Regions from separate parts of the Pantoea sp. XAF26B01_ASV70 genome, predicted to be linked through region 1. Evidence: predicted binding sites of a transcription regulator. Region 1 holds the regulator's gene; each other region holds the start of a gene.
The links. Region 1 encodes PhoB, which activates phosphate uptake and scavenging genes when phosphate is short. Its sites were predicted from a motif close to CTGTCATAAAACTGNCNNAT; they were not measured.
Positions count from the first base shown of each region.

Region 2: the regulator PhoB is predicted to act here: its motif matches at 1,650-1,669, upstream of serA (phosphoglycerate dehydrogenase).
Region 3: the regulator PhoB is predicted to act here: its motif matches at 1,824-1,843, upstream of pitA (inorganic phosphate transporter PitA).

Region 1 is NZ_CM137251.1:3,251,467-3,254,732, forward strand. Features, by position in the region: gene phoR (phosphate regulon sensor histidine kinase PhoR) at 1-1,130, opposite strand, end outside; gene phoB (phosphate response regulator transcription factor PhoB) at 1,145-1,834, opposite strand; gene sbcD (exonuclease subunit SbcD) at 2,032-3,231, shown strand; gene ACX8ZY_RS15420 (AAA family ATPase) at 3,228-3,266, shown strand, end outside.
Region 2 is NZ_CM137251.1:859,015-862,280, reverse strand. Features, by position in the region: gene serA (phosphoglycerate dehydrogenase) at 230-1,468, opposite strand; gene rpiA (ribose-5-phosphate isomerase RpiA) at 1,748-2,407, opposite strand; gene ACX8ZY_RS04125 (LysR family transcriptional regulator ArgP) at 2,590-3,266, shown strand, end outside.
Region 3 is NZ_CM137251.1:282,738-286,003, forward strand. Features, by position in the region: gene uspB (universal stress protein UspB) at 1-121, shown strand, start outside; gene pitA (inorganic phosphate transporter PitA) at 159-1,661, opposite strand; gene ACX8ZY_RS01320 (BaiN/RdsA family NAD(P)/FAD-dependent oxidoreductase) at 1,905-3,089, shown strand; gene ACX8ZY_RS01325 (aldo/keto reductase) at 3,095-3,266, opposite strand, start outside.

The sequences.
Region 1 (3,266 bases):
TCGACCCGGTAGAAACGCTCGGTAAGACGCGGAATATGTTCTGAGGCGATGCCCGGCCCGTTATCGCACACCCGGAAAATGGCCCCCTGTTTGCCGCGCAGCCAGCTGATATCAATTCGCGTGCCATCCGGTGTGTGGTTTACCGCGTTGTAAACCAGATTGGAGATGGCGCTGCGCAGCTGTTCATCGTTGCCGAACACTTTCAGATGGGGATCGGTATGGAAATGGATGTCGTGACGGCCACCACTCAGCGTTGCCGCCTCATGCTGCAGCAGTTTCAGCATCACCGGCACATCGACCTTCTCTTTCAGATCGATTGCGGGCGCGGCTTCAATGCGCGATAGCGTCAGCAGCTGTTTGACCAGGCTGTCCATGCGGCGCGTCTGCTCCGACATGGTGTGCAGCGCTTTGCTGCGCGAAGGCTCGCTCATCACCGAGTCGTTCATCATCTCCAGATAGCCCTGCAGCACCGTGAGCGGTGTGCGCAATTCATGGCTGACGTTGGCAAAGAAGTTGCGGCGCGCCCCTTCCAACTGATGCATCTGCGTGACATCACGCGCCACCAGCAGCCACTGCCCTTCGCTGTAGGGCATGACGCGGAACTCCATATGAAGTTTGTTGTTCAGCACCAGCGTCAGCGGCTTGTCGAAATCGCGCTGGCGAAGATAGCGCGAGAACTCCGGATAACGGAGCAGATTGAGGATATTCTGGCCATTATCTTCCGGCCAGCGCAGACCCAGGTGCTGCTGCGCCAGGCCGTTACACCAGAAAATGGTGCCCTCTTCGGTGGTCAGGATCACCGCATCCGGCAGCGACTCGGCACCGCTGCGGAAACGCTTAATCAGATTGCCCAGTTCACGCCGTCGCCGCCGGTTGCGGAGCTGCATCTGGTAAAGACCATAAAACAGCGGTTCCCAGCTGGCACGCCCGGCTGGTGGCGTCATGGTGCGGTCGAGCCACAGCCAGTGCGACAGCCGCATCAGATTGTGAAAATGCCACAACAGCACCGTCAGCACGCTCAGTAGCAGCCACCAGGGCAGACCGCCGAACAGCAGGCCCAGCAGCACTGCGGGCAGACAGACCAGCAGCAGTTCTGTCAGTAATCTCTTCCAGGAGAGGCGTTCCAGCACGGTAAAGGCTCCGTTTAGTAGCGGGCAGAGAAACGATACCCTGTTCCGCGAACGGTTTGTACCATGCGATCGTGGCCGGACACTTCCAGCGCTTTACGTAAACGGCGGATGTGAACATCGACAGTACGATCTTCCACATACACATTGGTGCCCCAGACGTGGTTCAGCAGCTGTTCGCGGCTGTAAACGCGTTCCGGGTGGGTCATAAAGAAGTGCAGCAGCTTATATTCTGTCGGACCCATCTCCAGCGGCGTGGTTTCGGACATCACGCGATGTGAGGAGGGATCCAGACTCAGCCCCTGCATCTCAATCACCTCTTCCACGGCCATCGGCGAAATACGGCGCATCACCGCTTTGATCCTCGCCATCAGCTCTTTAGGTGAAAAGGGTTTGGTAATGTAATCATCGGCACCCACTTCCAGGCCGCGCACCCGATCCTCCTCTTCGCCGCGCGCGGTGAGCATCATCACCGGGATATCGCGTGTCATCGCCTCGCGTTTCAGATGTTTGATAAACTGAATACCGCTGCCACCGGGTAACATCCAGTCCAGCAAAATCAGATCGGGCCAGGGTTCAATCAGCTTGCCAACGGCGCTGTCATAATCTTCCGCCTCGATTGGCTGATAGTCGTTCTGCTCCAGAACAAAACACAACATTTCACGGATGGGGGCTTCATCCTCCACAACCAAAATGCGCTTAGCCATTATTACTCCTGCTGATTATGACGGATGTCACTGAGATTCGCGGCGCCATTATGCGTCAGATTTGTGACACTTTTATGAAAAACATAACCTGCCTGTAACCTCACTGGTAATCATTTATGACAGCGCAGCGACAATTTTTTGCTTTGGCCGCAGAGCCAGTATAATCGCCGGGCGAATCACAACGGCAGGGACTCATCATGCGCATCATTCATACTGCGGACTGGCATCTGGGGCAGTTCTTCTACAACAAAAGTCGGGCAGCCGAACATCAGGCATTTCTCGACTGGCTGTTGATCCAGATTGAACAGCATCAGGTGGATGCGTTGATCATCGCAGGCGATCTGTTTGATACCGGTACACCGCCCAGCTACGCCCGCGAAATGTTCAACCGCTTTGTGGTGGCGCTGCAGCCCAGCGGCTGTCAGCTGATTGTGCTGGCGGGCAACCACGATTCCGTTGCCACGCTGAATGAGTCGCGTGAGCTGCTCGCCTGTCTCAATACCCGGGTGATCGCCACCCCGCAGGAGAAGGATGATGTGCTGCTGCTCAACACCCGCCAGGGCGAGCCGGGCGCGCTGCTGTGTGCGATTCCCTATCTGCGGCCGCGCGATATCCTGCGCAGCCGGGCGGGTCAGTCGGGACGCGACAAGCAGACCTCGCTGCTGGAAGCGATCGCCCACCACTATCAGCAGCGATTCACCGCCGCCCAGGCGCTGGGCCATGCACTGCCGATTATCGCCACCGGCCATCTCACCACCGTCGGCGTCAGCCAGAGCGATTCGGTGCGCGACATCTATATCGGGACGCTGGATGCCTTCCCGGCCAGCGCGTTTCCCGCGGCTGACTATATCGCACTGGGGCATATTCATCGCGCCCAGCGCGTCGCGGGCAGCGAGCATATCCGCTACAGCGGCTCACCGATTCCGCTGAGCTTTGACGAGCTGGGCACAGAAAAAAGCGTCTTCCTGCTGGAACTCACCACCAGCGGCCTGCAATCGGTCACGCCGCTGGTGGTGCCACAGGCGCAGCCGATGCAGGTGCTGAAAGGATCGCTGGCGCAGATTGCAGAACAGTTAAATGCCTTCAGCACGGCAGAGCAGGAGAAGCCGACCTGGCTCGACATTGAAGTCACCACCCAGGAGTACCTCAGCGATCTGCAGCGTCAGGTAGAAACCCTGACCGCCACGCTGCCGGTCGAAGTCCTGTTGCTCCGCCGCAGCCGTGAACAGCGGCAACAGAACCTGGCGCGGCTCGACAACGAAACCCTGAGTGAGCTGAAGGTGGAGGAGGTCTTTGCCCGCCGGCTGGCGCTGGATGAGGAGCTGCAACCAGAGCAAATCGCCGAGATGACCACCCTGTTCCGCCAGACGCTGGCCGCCATGGAAGAGACCCAATGAAGATCCTTACGCTACGGTTCAAAAACCTCAATGCC
Region 2 (3,266 bases), 1.8 Mb from region 1:
AAAAACGCCGGGAGCGTTTTTAAACAACGCAACGCGTTGGCCCGGTTACGGGCGCACCTCAGGGATGAGGTGCGTAATCGCGCGGGCCGGGCATGCCATGGATGGCGGCTTTTGCATCTTTCCGATCTGACCGTGTTCCCTTCGCAGTCTCGGTCTTACAGCAAATCGGGACAGCCTGTATTAACTACCTGAAGAGACGCGACTAAGCGCCTGTTCAGGTTGGTAGCGCTTAGTAAAGCAGACGGGCGCGAATGGTACCCGGAATCGCCTTCATCAGTTGCAGCGCGTTCTCAGCCACTTCCGGCTCTGCATCAATGTCGATCACCACATAGCCCATAAACGGCGAGGTTTGCAGATACTGGGCGGCGATGTTGATGCCCTGCTCGGCAAAAATCTGGTTGATGGCCGTCAGCACGCCAGGGCGGTTCTCATGGATATGCAGCAGACGACTGGCGCTGATACCGTGAATCGGCAGTGACACTTCGGGGAAATTCACCGCCGACAGGGTCGAGCCGTTATCGGAGTATTTCGCCAGCTTGCCCGCCACTTCAATGCCGATGTTCTCCTGCGCTTCTTCCGTCGAGCCGCCAATGTGCGGCGTCAGGATCACGTTGTCGAACTCACTCAGTGGAGAGATAAACGGCTCGCTGTTGGTAGCTGGCTCGCTCGGGAAGACGTCGATGGCTGCGCCACCCACATGCTTGCTGGCCAGCGCATCGCACAGCGCCGGGATATCCACCACCGTGCCGCGTGAGGCGTTAATCAGCAGCGCGCCAGGCTTCATCTGCGCCAGCTGCTCTGCACCAATCATATCCTGTGTAGAGACGGTTTCCGGCACGTGCAGGCTGACCACATCGCTCATGTTGAGGAGATCGGCCAGATGGCGTACCTGCGTGGCATTACCCAGCGGCAGCTTATTTTCAATGTCGTAGAAGAAAACATGCATACCCAGGCTTTCTGCCAGCACGCCCAGCTGCATTCCGATATGGCCGTAACCGATAATACCCAGTTTTTTGCCACGCGCTTCAAATGAGCCTTTGGCAATCTTATTCCAGATGCCACGGTGTGCTTTCGCATTCGCTTCCGGGATGCCACGCAGCATCAGCAGCATCTCACCAATCACCAGCTCCGCAACCGAGCGGGTATTTGAGAACGGCGCATTGAACACGGGAATACCCCGGCTGGCAGCCGCCTGCAGATCAACCTGGTTGGTACCGATACAGAAACAGCCAACGGCGACCAGCTTTTCAGCCGCCGCAAAAATCTCTTCAGTGAGCTGGGAGCGGGAACGGATACCAATAAAGTGTGCATCACGGATCGATGCTTTTAACGCGTCGGAGTCCAGTGCGCCCTTATGGAATTCGATGTTGGTATAGCCTGCAGCCCGCAGGTTCTCCAGCGCGCTCTGATGGACACCTTCCACCAGCAGGAACTTAATCTTATCTTTTTCCAGTGATACCTTTGCCATTTCCCGATCCTATTCAGCATTCAATGAGGACTACCATAAGCCAGCCTTCTGTCAAAATATCAAAAAAATCGCGTCGGGCAATACAAACGATTGCCCGGCCGCCAGCACGGCAGCGGCTGACGGCAGCACATTGCCGGACAAAATAAGGAGGTCGGACTGGAAGAGAGAACGAACCCGCTGCCGATGACGGTTATGTGACATAAGTCACCAAATTTCACCGCAGCGAGAAAAGATGATTTGCAGGCAGAAATAACCGACGCCGCATCGACGCCGGACAGATCATTTTTTGATGGTTTTCACGCCATCAGGCCCGCCAATCAGTGCAATATCGGCACCACGCGCGGCAAAAAGGCCCACGGTAACGACGCCAGGCAAGGCGTTGATGGTTTTTTCCAGCTCAATGGGATCGAGAATGCGCAGATTATGCACATCGAGAATAATGTTGCCGTTATCGGTGACCACGTTCTGACGATACTCAGGCAAGCCGCCCATTTTCACCAACTGACGCGCCACATAACTGCGCGCCATCGGGATCACCTCGACCGGCAGCGGGAAACGGCCCAGCACATCGACCTCTTTTGAAGCGTCAGCGATACAGATAAAGGTTTCAGCCACGGCGGCCACGATCTTTTCGCGCGTCAGCGCCGCGCCGCCGCCTTTGATCATCTGCATCTGTGGGTTGATCTCATCCGCGCCATCTACGTACACCGACAGCAGGTCAATCTCGTTCAGGTCGAACACCTGAATACCTAGGCTCTTCAGCTTCTGGGTTGAGGCATCCGAGCTGGAGACGGCACCTTCAATCTGATGCCTGACCGTGGCAAGCGCATCGATAAAGTGGGCAGCGGTGGATCCGGTGCCCACACCAACAACGGTGCCCGGCTGCACGTACTCAAGTGCAGCCCAGCCAACGGCTTTTTTCAGTTCATCCTGGGTCATGGTATGTTTAAAACCTGTGCGACAACGAAGTGCGCGTAGTATAAAACAAGGCTTGCTGAAAATGCTCGGCTGACCGACGTGGATTTATCGCTTTGGAAGCCAGCCCACAAAAAACAAGAGAGCCATCACAGGTGATACTTTTGTGGCATAGTGACATCCATCCTGAAGGAGAGAGAAGAATAATGAAACGCCCGGATTATCGAACGCTTCAGGCGCTGGATTCAGTGATCCGCGAACGCGGATTTGAGCGTGCCGCTCAAAAATTATGTATCACCCAGTCAGCGGTTTCACAGCGTATCAAGCAGCTGGAGAATCTGTTTGGTCAGCCGCTGCTGGTGCGAACCGTGCCACCACGTCCGACCGAACAGGGTCAGAAACTGCTGGCGTTGCTGCACCAGGTGGAACTGCTGGAAGAGGAGTGGCTGGGCGATGAGAACAGTGGCACCACGCCACTGCTGCTGTCGCTGGCGGTCAATGCCGACAGTCTGGCGACCTGGCTGCTGCCTGCGCTGAAAGATGTGCTGGCAGATTCCCCTGTACGCCTGAATCTGCAGGTCGAAGATGAAACCCGCACCCAGGAGCGTCTGCGTCGTGGTGAAGTGGTGGGTGCGGTGAGTATTCAGCCGCAGCCGCTGCCCAGTTGCCTGGTGGATCAGCTCGGTGCGCTCGACTACCTGTTTGTAGCGTCGCGCGACTTTGCCGATCGCTTCTTCCCCAACGGCGTCACCCGCTCTGCCCTGCTGAAAGCGCCTGCGGTGGCGTTTGACCATCTTGATGATATGCATCAGGCCTTCCTGCAACAGAACTTTGATCTCTCACCGGGCAGTGTGCCCTGCCACATCGTGAACTCCTCTGAAGC
Region 3 (3,266 bases), 1.2 Mb from region 1:
TGATCATCACGACGATGAGTTTATCCGGCGCTGCGAGCGGGTGCGTGGGCAGTTTATGCTGACCAGTGCGCTGTGCGGACTGGTGGTCATCAGTCTGGTGGCGCTGGCGATCTGGCATTAAAAAAGGGCGACTTGCGTCGCCCTTTTTTTTGCTGGCATCACACCAGTTTTAAGGCAATCCAGTAGAGCGAACCTGACAGCAGAATACAGACCGGCAGGGTGAAGATCCACGCCATGGCGATGTTCTTGATGGTCCGGCTCTGCAGCCCGCCACCGTCGACCAGCATGGTACCGGCAACCGATGAGGAGAGGATATGCGTGGTGGAGACGGGCATGCCGGTATAGCTGGCGACGCCAATCGACAGCGCTGCTGTCACCTGTGCTGACATTCCCTGCGCATAGGTCATGCCTTTTTTACCAATCTTCTCACCAATGGTGGTGGCAACACGACGCCAGCCAATCATGGTGCCGATGCCCAGCGCCAGCGCGACGGCCACAATAATCCAGATAGGCGCATACTCGATGGTGCCAAGCAGGTCGCTTTTCAGCTTATTGAGGAAGCGTTTGTCATCTGGCGAGGTTTCCTGCAGACGAGCCGCTTTATCAGCGGTATCGGAGATACACAGCAGCAGACGACGCATCTGACCGCGCTGATCAACCGTCAGCTGATCGTAGCTCTGCAGGTTATTCAGCAACACCTGCGCACCCTGTACCGCCTGTAATGCGCGCGCGCTGTCACAGTGGAACTCCTGCGGGCTGCTTGCTGGCACTTCTTCCGGCGTTGGCAGCTTAGGCGGTGCCATCTGGATGATGTGGGTCAGCGAGGCGTTATGCTGCTGATAATACTGCTCCAGGTGATTGACTGCATCGCGGGTTCGCGTGATGTCGTAACCGGAGGCATTCATATTCACCACGAAACCAGCAGGTGCCACGCCAATCAGAACCAGCATGATCAGGCCGATCCCTTTCTGACCGTCGTTTGCACCGTGCGAGTAACTTACGCCAATTGCCGAAACAATCAGGGCGATACGGGTCCAGAACGGCGGCTTTTTCTTGCCGTCGATCTTCTCACGGTCAGCAGGCGTCATATGAATACGCGCACGCTTTTTGGTATTGCTCCAGTAGCGACGCAGTATAAAGATTAAGCCGCCCGCCATCACCAGGCCGACAATCGGCGACAGGATCAGAGAAAGGAAGATGTTCAGCACTTTCGGGATGTTGAGCGCATCAACCACCGAGGTTCCGCTCATCAGGGCGTTGGTCAGACCGATACCGATAATGGCGCCGATCAGCGTATGGGAGCTGGATGCCGGCAGACCGAGATACCAGGTGCCGAGGTTCCAGATAATCGCCGCCAGCAGCATAGAAAACACCATGGCGAGACCGTGAGCCGATCCAACATTTAACAACAGATCGGTGGGAAGCATATGAACAATAGCGTAAGCGACACTCAATCCACCGAGCAGCACGCCAAGGAAGTTAAATACACCCGCCATGACCACAGCAAGCTGGGCACGCATGGCACGCGTATAGATGACCGTCGCAACTGCGTTGGCCGTGTCGTGGAAACCGTTGATCGCTTCGTAAAACAATACAAACAGCAGGGCAAGAACCAATAACAGGCTAGTACTGAGGTCTAGACCAGCAAACAGATGTAGCATAAACGTTACGCCATTTTTGGAGGACATGAACGCGGCGCATTATCCGCGACAACGTGCTGTATGGGAAAGGAAAATATAGCGCTAATTTAACCTTTCGATGTAAGGCGTAAGGGTAACTCAGAGAAAAAGGGTTAGATATTAGACAGATACAATATGACACATTTGCGGCATTTTTTTGACGCTGGCGTCTCAGTGAGCAGATCACTACAATCTGCGCCTTTCCAGTTAAGTGAGCGAGTCGTAGTGGAACAGTTTGACGTTATCATCATTGGTGCCGGAGCCGCAGGGCTGTTCTGCGCCGCCCAGGCCGGGCAGCGGGGACGCCGCGTGTTACTGCTGGATAACGGCAAAAAGCCGGGACGTAAAATTCTGATGTCTGGCGGTGGCCGCTGCAACTTCACCAATCTCTACACCGAACCGGCGGCGTATCTGTCGCACAATCCCCATTTCTGTAAATCGGCGCTGGCGCGTTATACCCAGTGGGATTTTATCGATCTGGTTAACCGCCACGGTATCGCCTGGCACGAGAAAACCCTGGGCCAGCTCTTCTGCGACGACTCCGCCCAGCAGATTGTCGATCTGCTGCTGGCCGAATGTGACAAAGGCAATGTCACCCTGCGGCTGCGCAGTGAAGTGCTCAGCGTGGCGCGCGATGAAAGCGGCTATACCCTGCAACTTAACGGCAGCACGGTTCAGGCGGAGAAGCTGGTCATCGCCAGCGGCGGTCTGTCGATGCCTGGCCTGGGTGCCACGCCGTTTGGCTATAAAATAGCGGAGCAGTTCGGGCTGAGCGTCTTTCCGACGCGGGCGGCGCTGGTGCCCTTTACCCTGCACAAACCGCTGCTGGAGCAGTTGCAGACGCTGTCAGGTGTCGCGCTGGAGACCACTATCGATGCGCAGGATGGCACCCGCTTCAAAGAGGCGATGCTGTTTACCCACCGCGGCCTCTCCGGCCCGGCGGTGTTACAAATCTCCAGCTACTGGCTACCCGGAGAATTCGTCACCATCGATCTGTCGCCTGCCACGCCGCTTGAGGCGTTTCTGACGGCGCAGCGTGAAGCACACCCGAATCTCAGCCTGAAGAACAGCCTGGCGAAAATCCTGCCGAAGCGTCTGGTGGAAGTATTGCAGACGCTGAAGGTGGTGCCGGATATCACCCTGAAGCAGCTCAACAGCAAACAGCAAACCGAGCTGGCGCAGACGCTGCACGCCTGGCGCATTCAGCCAAACGGCACCGAGGGATATCGAACTGCTGAAGTGACGCTGGGCGGCGTGGATACCACACAGCTCTCCTCGAAAACGATGGAGGCGCGTGCGGTGCCGGGACTTTACTTTATTGGTGAAGTGGCTGATGTCACCGGCTGGCTGGGCGGCTATAACTTCCAGTGGGCGTGGAGTTCCGCCTGGGCCTGCGCCCAGGCGTTGTAAGGCATTTACCAGCGCTGATGCACGTGAGGTGCGATCTTCTCCTGATAGATCTGCTTCAGCGCCGCCATCGTATCTGCAGAGAGCGCATCGACATCGCTGGCGCGGGCATTGGCTTCAGCCTGTTCGCGGTTTTTCGCGCCAGGGATCACCACGCTGACATCTTCGTTCATCAGTATC